Regions from separate parts of the Secundilactobacillus muriivasis genome, predicted to be linked through region 3. Evidence: predicted binding sites of a transcription regulator. Region 3 holds the regulator's gene; each other region holds the start of a gene.
What was found. Region 3 encodes Rex, which represses fermentation and respiration genes when NADH is low (regulators of the CRP and FNR family bind a similar motif). Its sites were predicted from a motif close to TTGTGAANTANTTCACAA; they were not measured.
Positions count from the first base shown of each region.

Region 1: the regulator Rex is predicted to act here: its motif matches at 1,577-1,594, upstream of ACYVR3_RS04025 (BMC domain-containing protein).
Region 2: the regulator Rex is predicted to act here: its motif matches at 1,450-1,467, upstream of ACYVR3_RS03605 (iron-containing alcohol dehydrogenase).

Region 1 covers NZ_BAABMI010000015.1:15,223-18,508, reverse strand. The annotation lists gene ACYVR3_RS04030 (helix-turn-helix domain-containing protein) at 278-1,396, opposite strand; gene ACYVR3_RS04025 (BMC domain-containing protein) at 1,721-2,014, shown strand; gene pduB (propanediol utilization microcompartment protein PduB) at 2,061-2,885, shown strand; gene ACYVR3_RS04015 (propanediol/glycerol family dehydratase large subunit) at 2,907-3,286, shown strand, end outside.
Region 2 covers NZ_BAABMI010000013.1:41,717-45,002, forward strand. The annotation lists gene ACYVR3_RS03600 (hypothetical protein) at 1-152, shown strand, start outside; gene ACYVR3_RS03605 (iron-containing alcohol dehydrogenase) at 1,498-2,667, shown strand; gene ACYVR3_RS03610 (hypothetical protein) at 2,754-3,032, opposite strand; gene ACYVR3_RS03615 (Hsp20/alpha crystallin family protein) at 3,226-3,286, shown strand, end outside.
Region 3 covers NZ_BAABMI010000009.1:24,606-27,891, forward strand. The annotation lists gene ACYVR3_RS02210 (ABC-F family ATP-binding cassette domain-containing protein) at 1-1,109, opposite strand, end outside; gene ACYVR3_RS02215 (redox-sensing transcriptional repressor Rex) at 1,649-2,287, shown strand; gene groES (co-chaperone GroES) at 2,535-2,819, shown strand; gene groL (chaperonin GroEL) at 2,879-3,286, shown strand, end outside.

The sequences.
Region 1 (3,286 bases), on a different contig from region 3:
GGGGTGCGAGTGCCTTAGTCATACGCGGGTCCGGAGAGATCCGGCATGGAAGTGGTTTTCTTCCATTCCTAGCTCGTAGGCCCGCCACTGCGTTCCAGTCCCCGCATAGCGTCGGAGCCTCCCGCGGCATCTTCCCACTATAGAAAACCAGAATCACTGAACTTCACAAACTAAATATGCTTACGCTGGAGACACAAGCGACAGCACAAAAAGCGTCACCCGCATTTGCGGGTGACGCTAATTTCATATCTAAGGTGATATACAGAACCGCTACGAACTAGTTTGGATTGGTCATGTAGGCGGTGTAGATCCACTGCACAACGGATTTGCCTTTCACGCTGACGGCGCTAGACGGAATCGTTGGTTGTTTGCAGTCGATGGTGTAGATCCAGCCACGGGCACCCGTGGAATCGGCGAGGTTATCGATGTTGTTGATGTAAGGATAGCCGTTGACTGGTTGTGAGAAGTAGCTGATGTGGTTCTTTTGGAAGAAGCGTTTGGACACATCAAAAACGGTATCAGTTTCCTTCCAGGTCATGTCCCGGTGAATCGTGTAGATTTTTTGAATCGACGTGTTTTGGTGTCGATATTCGGAAGGGGTCAACCCAGTCCGTTGTTTAAAAATCTTGGTAAAGTAGCTGGTTTGCGAGAAGCCAATTTGGTTGGCAATGTAGTTGACTGGTAACTTGGTCAACGCTAATTTTTCACTGGCAATCGCAATTTTACGGTTGTTAACGTAATCAATGAAATTGACATCCAGCACTTTTTTGAAGATTCGACTGAGGTAAGAGGGCGACAAGAACACTTCTTGGGCGACCTTGGACAGTGAAATTGTGCGGCGAATGTTCTTTTCAATATATTGAATGGATGCTTCAATACTTTGATGAACCCCTTCGCCATCTTCAGAGAAGGCTGAAGGTTCCGTTGTGAACCGGTTTAAATCGGTTTTGACGGGTGTGGTTACTAAGGACTTATCATCTGATGAAGCTGACCGTAAAAAGGTATCAAAGTAGCGAATCTTTGAAAGTTGCTCCATATCAAGGGCGTCCCAAACTGAGACGGTGATATTAAACTGTGGTTCCAAGAGCTGGTTGAAAATGTTTTCCAAGTAGCTACGAGATAGGTAGATCCGTTGTTGCGACACGTCGATTGAATTGCAGATCACGAATCCCCAGAGCCGATGCTCAATCGTGACCGGAAAAATGGCGTAAACTTTGAGTCCTTCTAAGTCGATGTGTTGTTGGACTTCTTCGATCCCCGTGTATAAAGTCCCATCTTTTAGAAGTTGCTCATCTAGCGTGTAAAAAACGGTTTCGATTTGCGTAATCCCTGAAAAAGTATCCACCGCACCGGCGAGGGTTCGGTAGTCTTCCTGTTTCAATGGATAACTGATCATATTGCTACCTCCATGAATGACAAATACTTACTTAATGGAAGCGTTGTCACATTCGTTTGCCTTTAATTCTAGGATAAAAAAGTCCTAAATTCAAGGAAAGTTTCAAAAACTAGTATTATTTTGTACAATTGCTATTTTTTATTGTAAGCGTTTTCCATATTTGTGTTTCGAAAAATCCACTTGATTAAAATATCACAAGGATTATCGCTTATACTGAAAGTGTTTTCAAAACCAATTGGAGATATCCCGGCATCAACGAAGAATCAAGATTACTTGATAATTTTACGAAATTGGGATAGTTCCAAATTTTAGGAGGAAGCTCTTATGGATCAAGAGGCTTTAGGATTAATCGAAACAAAGGGTCTCGTTGCTTCAATCGAAGCTGCGGATGCTATGGTCAAGGCTGCCAACGTTAACTTGGTAGGTCAAGAAAAGATTGGTCACGGATTGGTTACAGTTATGGTACGTGGTGACGTTGGTGCCGTTAAGGCTGCCGTTGACGCAGGGGTACAAGCTGCTGAAAACATCGGCGAAGTTTTATCTAACTACGTTATCCCACGTCCACATACTGACGTTGAAAAGATTCTCCCAAATCCTGATAAGTTATCAGCGGAATAATCAATTACTAGCAGATTGCTAGCTAGTTGATTTTGAGGGTGAGATTATGAGCAATAAAAATGACGCGTTAGTTGAGCAAGTGATGCGTGAGCTCCTCAAAAAGGGTATCTCGCTAGATGACAAAAATCAGTCTAAATCATCGGGAGGATTTAAAATGAATGATTTTTTAAACTCTACTAGTGTCGTCCCTGAATTCGTTGGCACCCGAGAAATCGGTGACACGATCGGGATGTGCATTCCTAGTGTTGACCCAATGTTGTTGGATCAATTACACATTTCAAAACGTTACTCAGTTATTGGTGTTCTAAGTTCTCGTACCGGTGCCGGTCCGCATATCATGGCGGTCGACGAAGCCGTTAAGGCAACGAACACCGAAGTTATTGACATCGAATTACCTCGTGATACTAAGGGTGGCGCTGGTCACGGTTCCCTTATCTTGATCGGTGGTTACGATCCTTCAGATGTCCGTTCAGCTATCAACGTTGCACTTGATAACTTGAGCAAGACATTTGGCGATGTTTACGGTTCCGATGCTGGTCACTTGGAACTTCAATTTACTGCCCGTGCTGCCGGTGCATGTCACATGGCATTCGGCGCACCAGAAGGTAAGGCTTACGGATTAATCTGTGGTGCACCTGCTGGTATTGGTGTAGTTATGGCGGATACAGCTCTTAAGACTGCTGGTGTTGACGTTCTTGCGTTTGCTTCTCCTGCCCATGGCACGAGTTTTTCAAACGAAGGTATGGTTCACATTAGTGGTGATTCTGGCGCCGTACGTCAAGCTGTTATCGCTGGTCGTGAAGTCGGCTTGAAGTTGTTAGCCTCAATGGGCGAAACACCTACAAACGATTTCCCATCATACATCAAGTAGTAGCAGGAAGGAGGAAACACATTGAAACGTCAAAAAAGATTTGAAAAATTAGAGCAACGCCCAGTTCACTTGGATGGTTTTGTTAAGAATTGGGACGCCGAAGGTTTAGTCGCAGAAAACGGTGTTAACGATCCAACACCAAGTATCAAGATTGAAAATGGTGTCGTTACTGAAATGGACGGCAAGACTGCCGATGAATTCGATTTAATCGATCAATACATTGCTAAGTACGGGGTTAACCTCGACAAGGCTGAACAAGTGATCAACACCGATTCGTTGAAGATTGCTAACATGATGTGTGACCCTAACGTCTCACGTTCTGAAATCATCGAATTAACGACTGCGATGACCCCAGCCAAAGCTGCTGAAGTTATCAGCAAGTTGAACTTCGCTGAAGAAAT
Region 2 (3,286 bases), on a different contig from region 3:
TTGATTACGCAGGCGGCGACATCGCTGCGATCATCTTCGACATGGACCAAGTGAAGACGCGTGAAGATGCGTTGGAGCTGTTGGGCAAGGTTTTGGGTGATAAGATTATTGATGGTAATTTGGATGAGATTGAGAAGGATATTACGAATTAGAGAGCGCAAATAAAAGCGTTCAAAGGGCGGCGTGAAAGGTCGTCCCATTAGAAAAAGCCCGGTTTGGGGGCTTTTTTTAATGGGACGACCTTTCACATAGCCCTTTGCTTTTATTTGCGCGTTTTGGCGTGGTGGCCTAAAACAACTTATGGCCGACAAGCTTCACAACACCAACGATTATCCGGAACGAATCAGTTCTCAAAGAGTCAAAACAAACGTAGTAGCAATGAGCGTCGATTATTAAAGGAAGCCCGGTTTGGGGGCTTTTTTTATTGGAGTGACCTTACACATAGCTCGCTGTTTTTCTTTGCGCGTTTTGGCGTGGTAGCCATAAAATAATCTATGGCCGACAAGCTTCACAGCATTAACGATTATCCGGAACGAATCAGTTCTCCAAGAGCCAAAACAAACGTAGCAGCAATGAGCGCCGCCACCCCCACTCACATACAGTAATAGCGGCCACATACAGAGATAAAACCCACGCCTGAAAATACCAAAAAGCACACCCACCAAAAAAACATCAATTCAACCTCAAAAGACCCCACACCCACAAATTCGGTGTAAAAGGTCACAACTGACCGGCCCCAGAATCCGAAACAAACACAGTAACAATAAACATGCCGTTATTACTCATTCTATAGTAAGAGTACTCACGCATACATAACCCACATGCTACCAAATCCACGGCTGAAAATACCAAAAAGCACACCCCAACCAACAAAAAACACCAACTCAACCAAAAAAGACAACACACTCACAATTTTTGATAAATTTTAATAAATAAACTTTAAAATAACGGTAATGAAATACGGGAAATCATTGGTTAATTAATGAGTGAACTTATCTAAAATTAATTGAAAAGTCAATGAAAACAAACAAGTACGCGACTGAATACCAGTGTTACAACGCGCTTTATCAAACCTTAATGAAATTTAATTTTTGATTATCAATGGGGCGGTTGACTACTAAAATAGATAAGAAAACAAAATAATCTTAATTCAGTAGATTCGTAAAATTAGCGAAAAATTTTATAAATAAATGCACTGTTAATTCGAACGATTTTAACTAGCTGTCTAATTAGTTAAGGGGCTAATTTTAGCGGTCTGACGCCTATCTTGTGAAATAATAGTTAATTTTTGAGTGAAGATAAGACTAAAAGTACCGTCTGTATTTTATGTGAAAAAAGTATAATAAATCCCAATAAAAGGCCATAAAACCGCGATTGTGAGCAAGTCATCAAATTGAGCAAATCGCCAACTCAAACGTTTACAGCCGATGTCAATGGTGTTATGATACTATGTGAATTCGATAACATACAAACTATATTTTTAGGAGTGTCAATATCATGAAGGAAAACTTTGATTTCTTAATGCCTAGCGTTAACTTCTTTGGTAAGAACGTTATCAAGAAGATCGGTGATCGTGCCAAGATGCTGAACATGAACAAGCCATTGATCGTTACTGATAGTTTCCTGCGCGGCATGGAAAACGGCCCCGTAGCTCAAACCCTTGCTTCATTGGATGCCGCTGGTGTTCAATACGCAATCTACGATGGTGTTGAACCTAACCCTAAGATCCGTAACATTAAAGAAGCTAAGCAAGTTTACTTAGACAACAACTGTGACAGTATCATCACTGTTGGTGGTGGTTCTTCTCACGATGCTGGTAAAGGGACTGGGATCCTTTTGACTAACGGCGATGACATCACTAAGTTAGCCGGAATCGAAACTTTGGAAAACCCATTGCCACCATTGATGGCCGTTAACACCACTGCCGGGACTGCTTCAGAATTGACCCGTCACTGTGTGATCACTAACGAAGAAACGAAGTTGAAGTTCGTCGTTGTTTCATGGCGTAACGTTCCGCTTGTTTCCTTCAACGACCCAATGCTTGAATTGGACGTTCCTAAGGGCTTAACTGCCGCAACTGGGATGGACACTTTCGTTCAAGCTATCGAACCATACGTTTCAACTAACCGGAACGAAATTACTGACGGCCAATGTGTCGAAGCAATCAAGTTAGTTGAAGAAAGCCTTCGTGAAGCCGTTGCTAACGGTCACAACATCGAAGCCCGTACTAAGATGGTCGAAGCCGAAATGCTCGGTGGGATGGCCTTCAACAACGCTGACCTTGGTTACGTTCACGCTATGGCTCACCAATTGGGTGGTCAATACGACGCTCCTCACGGTGTATGTTGCGCAATGTTATTGCCAATCGTTGAAAAGTACAACATCCAAGCTTGCCCAGAACGGTTCGCTGAATTAGCTAAGATCATGGGTGAAAACACCGATGGCTTATCAACTCGCGATGCTGCTGACTTGGCAATCAAGGCAATGCGTCAATTATGTGACGACGTTAACATTCCACGTTCAATCAAGTCAATCGGCGCAAAGCCAGAAGACTTCGAATTGATGGCTGAAAACGCCTTGAAGGACGGGAACGCCTTCTCTAACCCTCGTAAGGGGACTAAGGAAGAAATCGTTGCTTTGTTCCAAGAAGCATATGATGCTGAATAAATAACAGAGTGGGGCATAACGCGTTTAGGTCCCAGAATGTAAGGTGAAAATGCCGTGGACTCCTGGTTTTGGAGTCCGCGGCATTTTTATCTTACATGGCCGGGGCCTGCGTTATGATCCACGTTTAGGCTAGATGGCAGTCTGGCGGTAACGTTGACTGATTCACGATATTCAGTTAAGAAAATCATTCGATGCTTACCAATATAAACGAATAACGATAGACCTGTAGATTTTCCAAATCGGAAATCTACAGGTCTATTATTATTTTTATTGCCCAAAGCAAATTTCAGTTTAAATGTCCCAAAAAACATGCCCCAAACACCCCAACCAACAAAAAATGCATCTAACTTGAAAAAATCAACCAATCCTTGCTATCCTAACACTGGCGGGGGATTACGCGCGCAAATCCCTCAAAAACTTTTAGCACTCTACAAAAGAGAGTGCTAATTACTTGCAAGTTTGACCAATACTGACTAATATATATTTTGTAAGGTTGGTTGATAGATATGAAACATTATTCCAGCAACCTTAGATAAGATCTGAAAGGGGTTTTTAAATATGGCACACTATTTAGCAAATCGAGACTTTAACGAATTGGATCCAATGAGCTTCTTTAATG
Region 3 (3,286 bases):
GATTTACCAACGCCATTGGGGCCGACGATGGCAATCGCTTGATGCTTGTTAATATCGAGGTTAACGGGATCAGCCAAGACGTTATCGGGCGAATAGCCAACTGCTAAATCATCAACGGTTAACACGATATTCCCGCTTTGTCGGTCCGGAACAAATTCAAAGTGGGCTACTTTATCGTCAGTTTCTGGTCGATCTAAGCGGTCCATTTTTGCCAATTGCTTTCGTCGAGCTTGAGCCCGCTTAGTGGTGGACGCCCGAACGATGTTTTTATTGACGAAATCTTCGAGTTTAGAGATTTTGTCCTGTTGCTTTTCGTACTCTTTCCATTCCCGTTGTAGACGGGCGGCCTTTTGGTCAACGTAGTTTGAATAGTTACCGTGGTAGTGGGTCAGAGTCCCAATCGACATATCGTAAACTTCCGTGACAATGCGGTCGAGGAAGTACCGGTCATGAGAGACGATGAGTAGGGCGCCTTTGTAGCTTTGAATGTAGCCTTCAAGCCAGGTGAGCGTTTCAACGTCCAAGTGGTTGGTCGGTTCGTCCAGTACCAGAAGGTCGCGTTTTTCAAGCAATAGCTTGGCGAGTGCTAACTGGGTCTTTTGACCACCAGATAGTTCAGTAATGGAGCGGTCGTAGTCGGGTTCGTCAAATTCGAAACCGTGCAGGACCCCCCGAATCTCAGCTCGGTAGCCGTAGCCGTTTTGGTTTTTAAAGTTCGTTTGTAGTTGATCGTAGGTTGCGGAAATTTGGGCAAATTGCTCAGCGTCATTGATGACGTCGGGATCACTCATCTGTTCTTCTAACTCGTGCAACTTAGCCTCTTGTTCCTGAAGGGCCTTGAAGACGCTGGCCATTTCTTCCCAAATCGTGCGGTTGGAATCAAGCCCGGTATCTTGGGCTAAGTAACCGATCGTGATGCCCCGTTTAGAAATAATTTGACCTTCGTCCGGGGTTTCGCCTTCGGTAATCATGCGAATGAGCGTCGATTTACCGGCACCGTTTCGACCAACAAGCGCAACGCGGCCGTGTTCGGGCACGTCCATGCTGACATTAGAAAAAAGGGTATCGGCACCGAATCGCCGTGTCACTTGTTGGACTTGTAATAACATGTTGAATCAGCCTGCCTTTCGAATGAATCACAATATAGGATATCCTCTAATTATAGCATGGTTTTTACTTAAGTTGGCCGAACGGATGGGAAATGGCCTAGTGGATCAAACAATTAGCGGGTGGTTAATTCAATAAGTGGGTAGCAATCATCATTAGGTAAAGTATGCGCTTTCACGAACATTTTATTCTGATAGTCAATTAAGAAAAATAACCGTCAATTACATGATATAAACGGCCAATTATTTTCACAACGTCCCCAATCAATTGTCAATGACTGGATGAAATTGGCTGAATTAAAGGCAATCTATGGGAACTTGATAAAAAATTAACCTTGTGAAATCATTGAAGTAACACGCTTTTGCCATGGTCGGTAAGGGGAGGTTGCCGGTTTTTTATTGAAAATCATTTCACAAACTTCATGATTATGCTACAATTGACTCGGATGATAATTTCACAAGCAGTAATCATTTAATGGGTTAGCTATTATTGAAGTTGAGATCATTTTTAGTTACCAAAATTCACAAGGAGGATATTTAACTTGACTGAAACAAAGATTCCAAAAGCGACGGCCAAACGGCTACCAATCTATTACCGGTACCTCAACATCTTACGGGATGCTGATAAGACCCGGGTTTCCTCGACCGAACTTTCCGAAGCCGTTAAGGTAGATTCGGCAACGATCCGGCGCGATTTTTCCTACTTCGGAGCCCTCGGTAAACGGGGTTATGGCTACGACGTTGATAGTTTACTTAAATTTTTCAAGAAGATTTTAAATCAGGATAAGCTGACTAACGCAGCTTTAATCGGGGTTGGTAATTTAGGGAATGCGTTGCTCAACTTTAATTTCCACCAAAACAGTAACGTGCGAATCAGCGCGGCATTTGATGTTCGCGATGATTTGGCAAACACCGTTAAGAGTGGTGTGCCAATTTATCCAATGAACGAATTGCGGCAACAATTGAACGATCAACAAATCAAAATCGTTATTTTAACGGTGCCCGCTGAGGTTGCACAGGATGCAACCGATGAAGCAATTGCGGGTGGTGTTCGCGGTATCTTGAACTTTACCCCAATTCGGGTTTCAGTACCAACCAATGTTCGGGTTCAAAACGTTGATTTAACCAACGAATTACAAACTTTAATTTACTTCTTAGACCACTATAACGAAGAAGCTTAATCTGAACTGACTGATAACGGATTTTCCGGAATTAGTCAGTTTTTTTGTTGCCATTTTTAGCGGCTCAAAAGGCCATGATAGCGTTGATTCTCAAGGGTGAGTTAAAAAACAACTGAATTTTTCGGGAATATCTTGGTTAAATAACTTGCAATTGAAAACGAATAATTTTATAGTAGTACTTGTGATTAGCACTTATGTTAGGTGAGTGCTAACAGTGCTAAACTTTACATTTATTGGAGGGATTCAAGTGTTAAAACCATTAGGAGACCGTGTGATTTTACAAGCACAAGAAGAAGAAGAAACGACTGTTGGCGGCATCGTACTTGCAAGCAATGCTCAAGAAAAGCCACAAACTGCTAAAGTAATTGCCGTTGGCGAAGGCCGCGTGCTTGATAATGGTGAAAAGGTTGCGCCAATCGTTAAAGAAGGCGACACCGTCTTGTTTGATAAATACGCCGGTACTGAAGTGAAGTACGCGGACGCAACTTACTTGGTCGTTCACGAAAAGGATCTTGTCGCAGTCGTCGACTAATCCAGTATTTAAAACGCTGAACTTAAATTAACAACTATTTTATGAGGTGAAGATAAATTATGGCTAAGGAACTCAAGTTTTCTGAAGACGCGCGTTCAGCAATGTTACGTGGCGTTGATAAATTAGCAGACACTGTTAAGACCACCATTGGTCCTAAGGGTCGTAACGTCGTTTTGGAACAATCATACGGCAACCCAACCATTACTAACGATGGGGTAACGATTGCTAAGGCAATTGAATTGTCTGATCACTTTGAAAACCTCGGTGCTAAGTTAGTTGCCGAAGTTGCTTCAAAGACCAACGATATCGCTGGTGATGGGACGACGACTGCCACTGTTTTGACCCAAGCAATCGTTAACGAAGGCATGAAGAACGTTACTGCCGGTGCTAACCCAGTTGGTATCCGTCGCGGGATCGAAAAAGCCACTGAAGCCGCTGTTAAGGCTTTACACGAGATGAGCCACAAG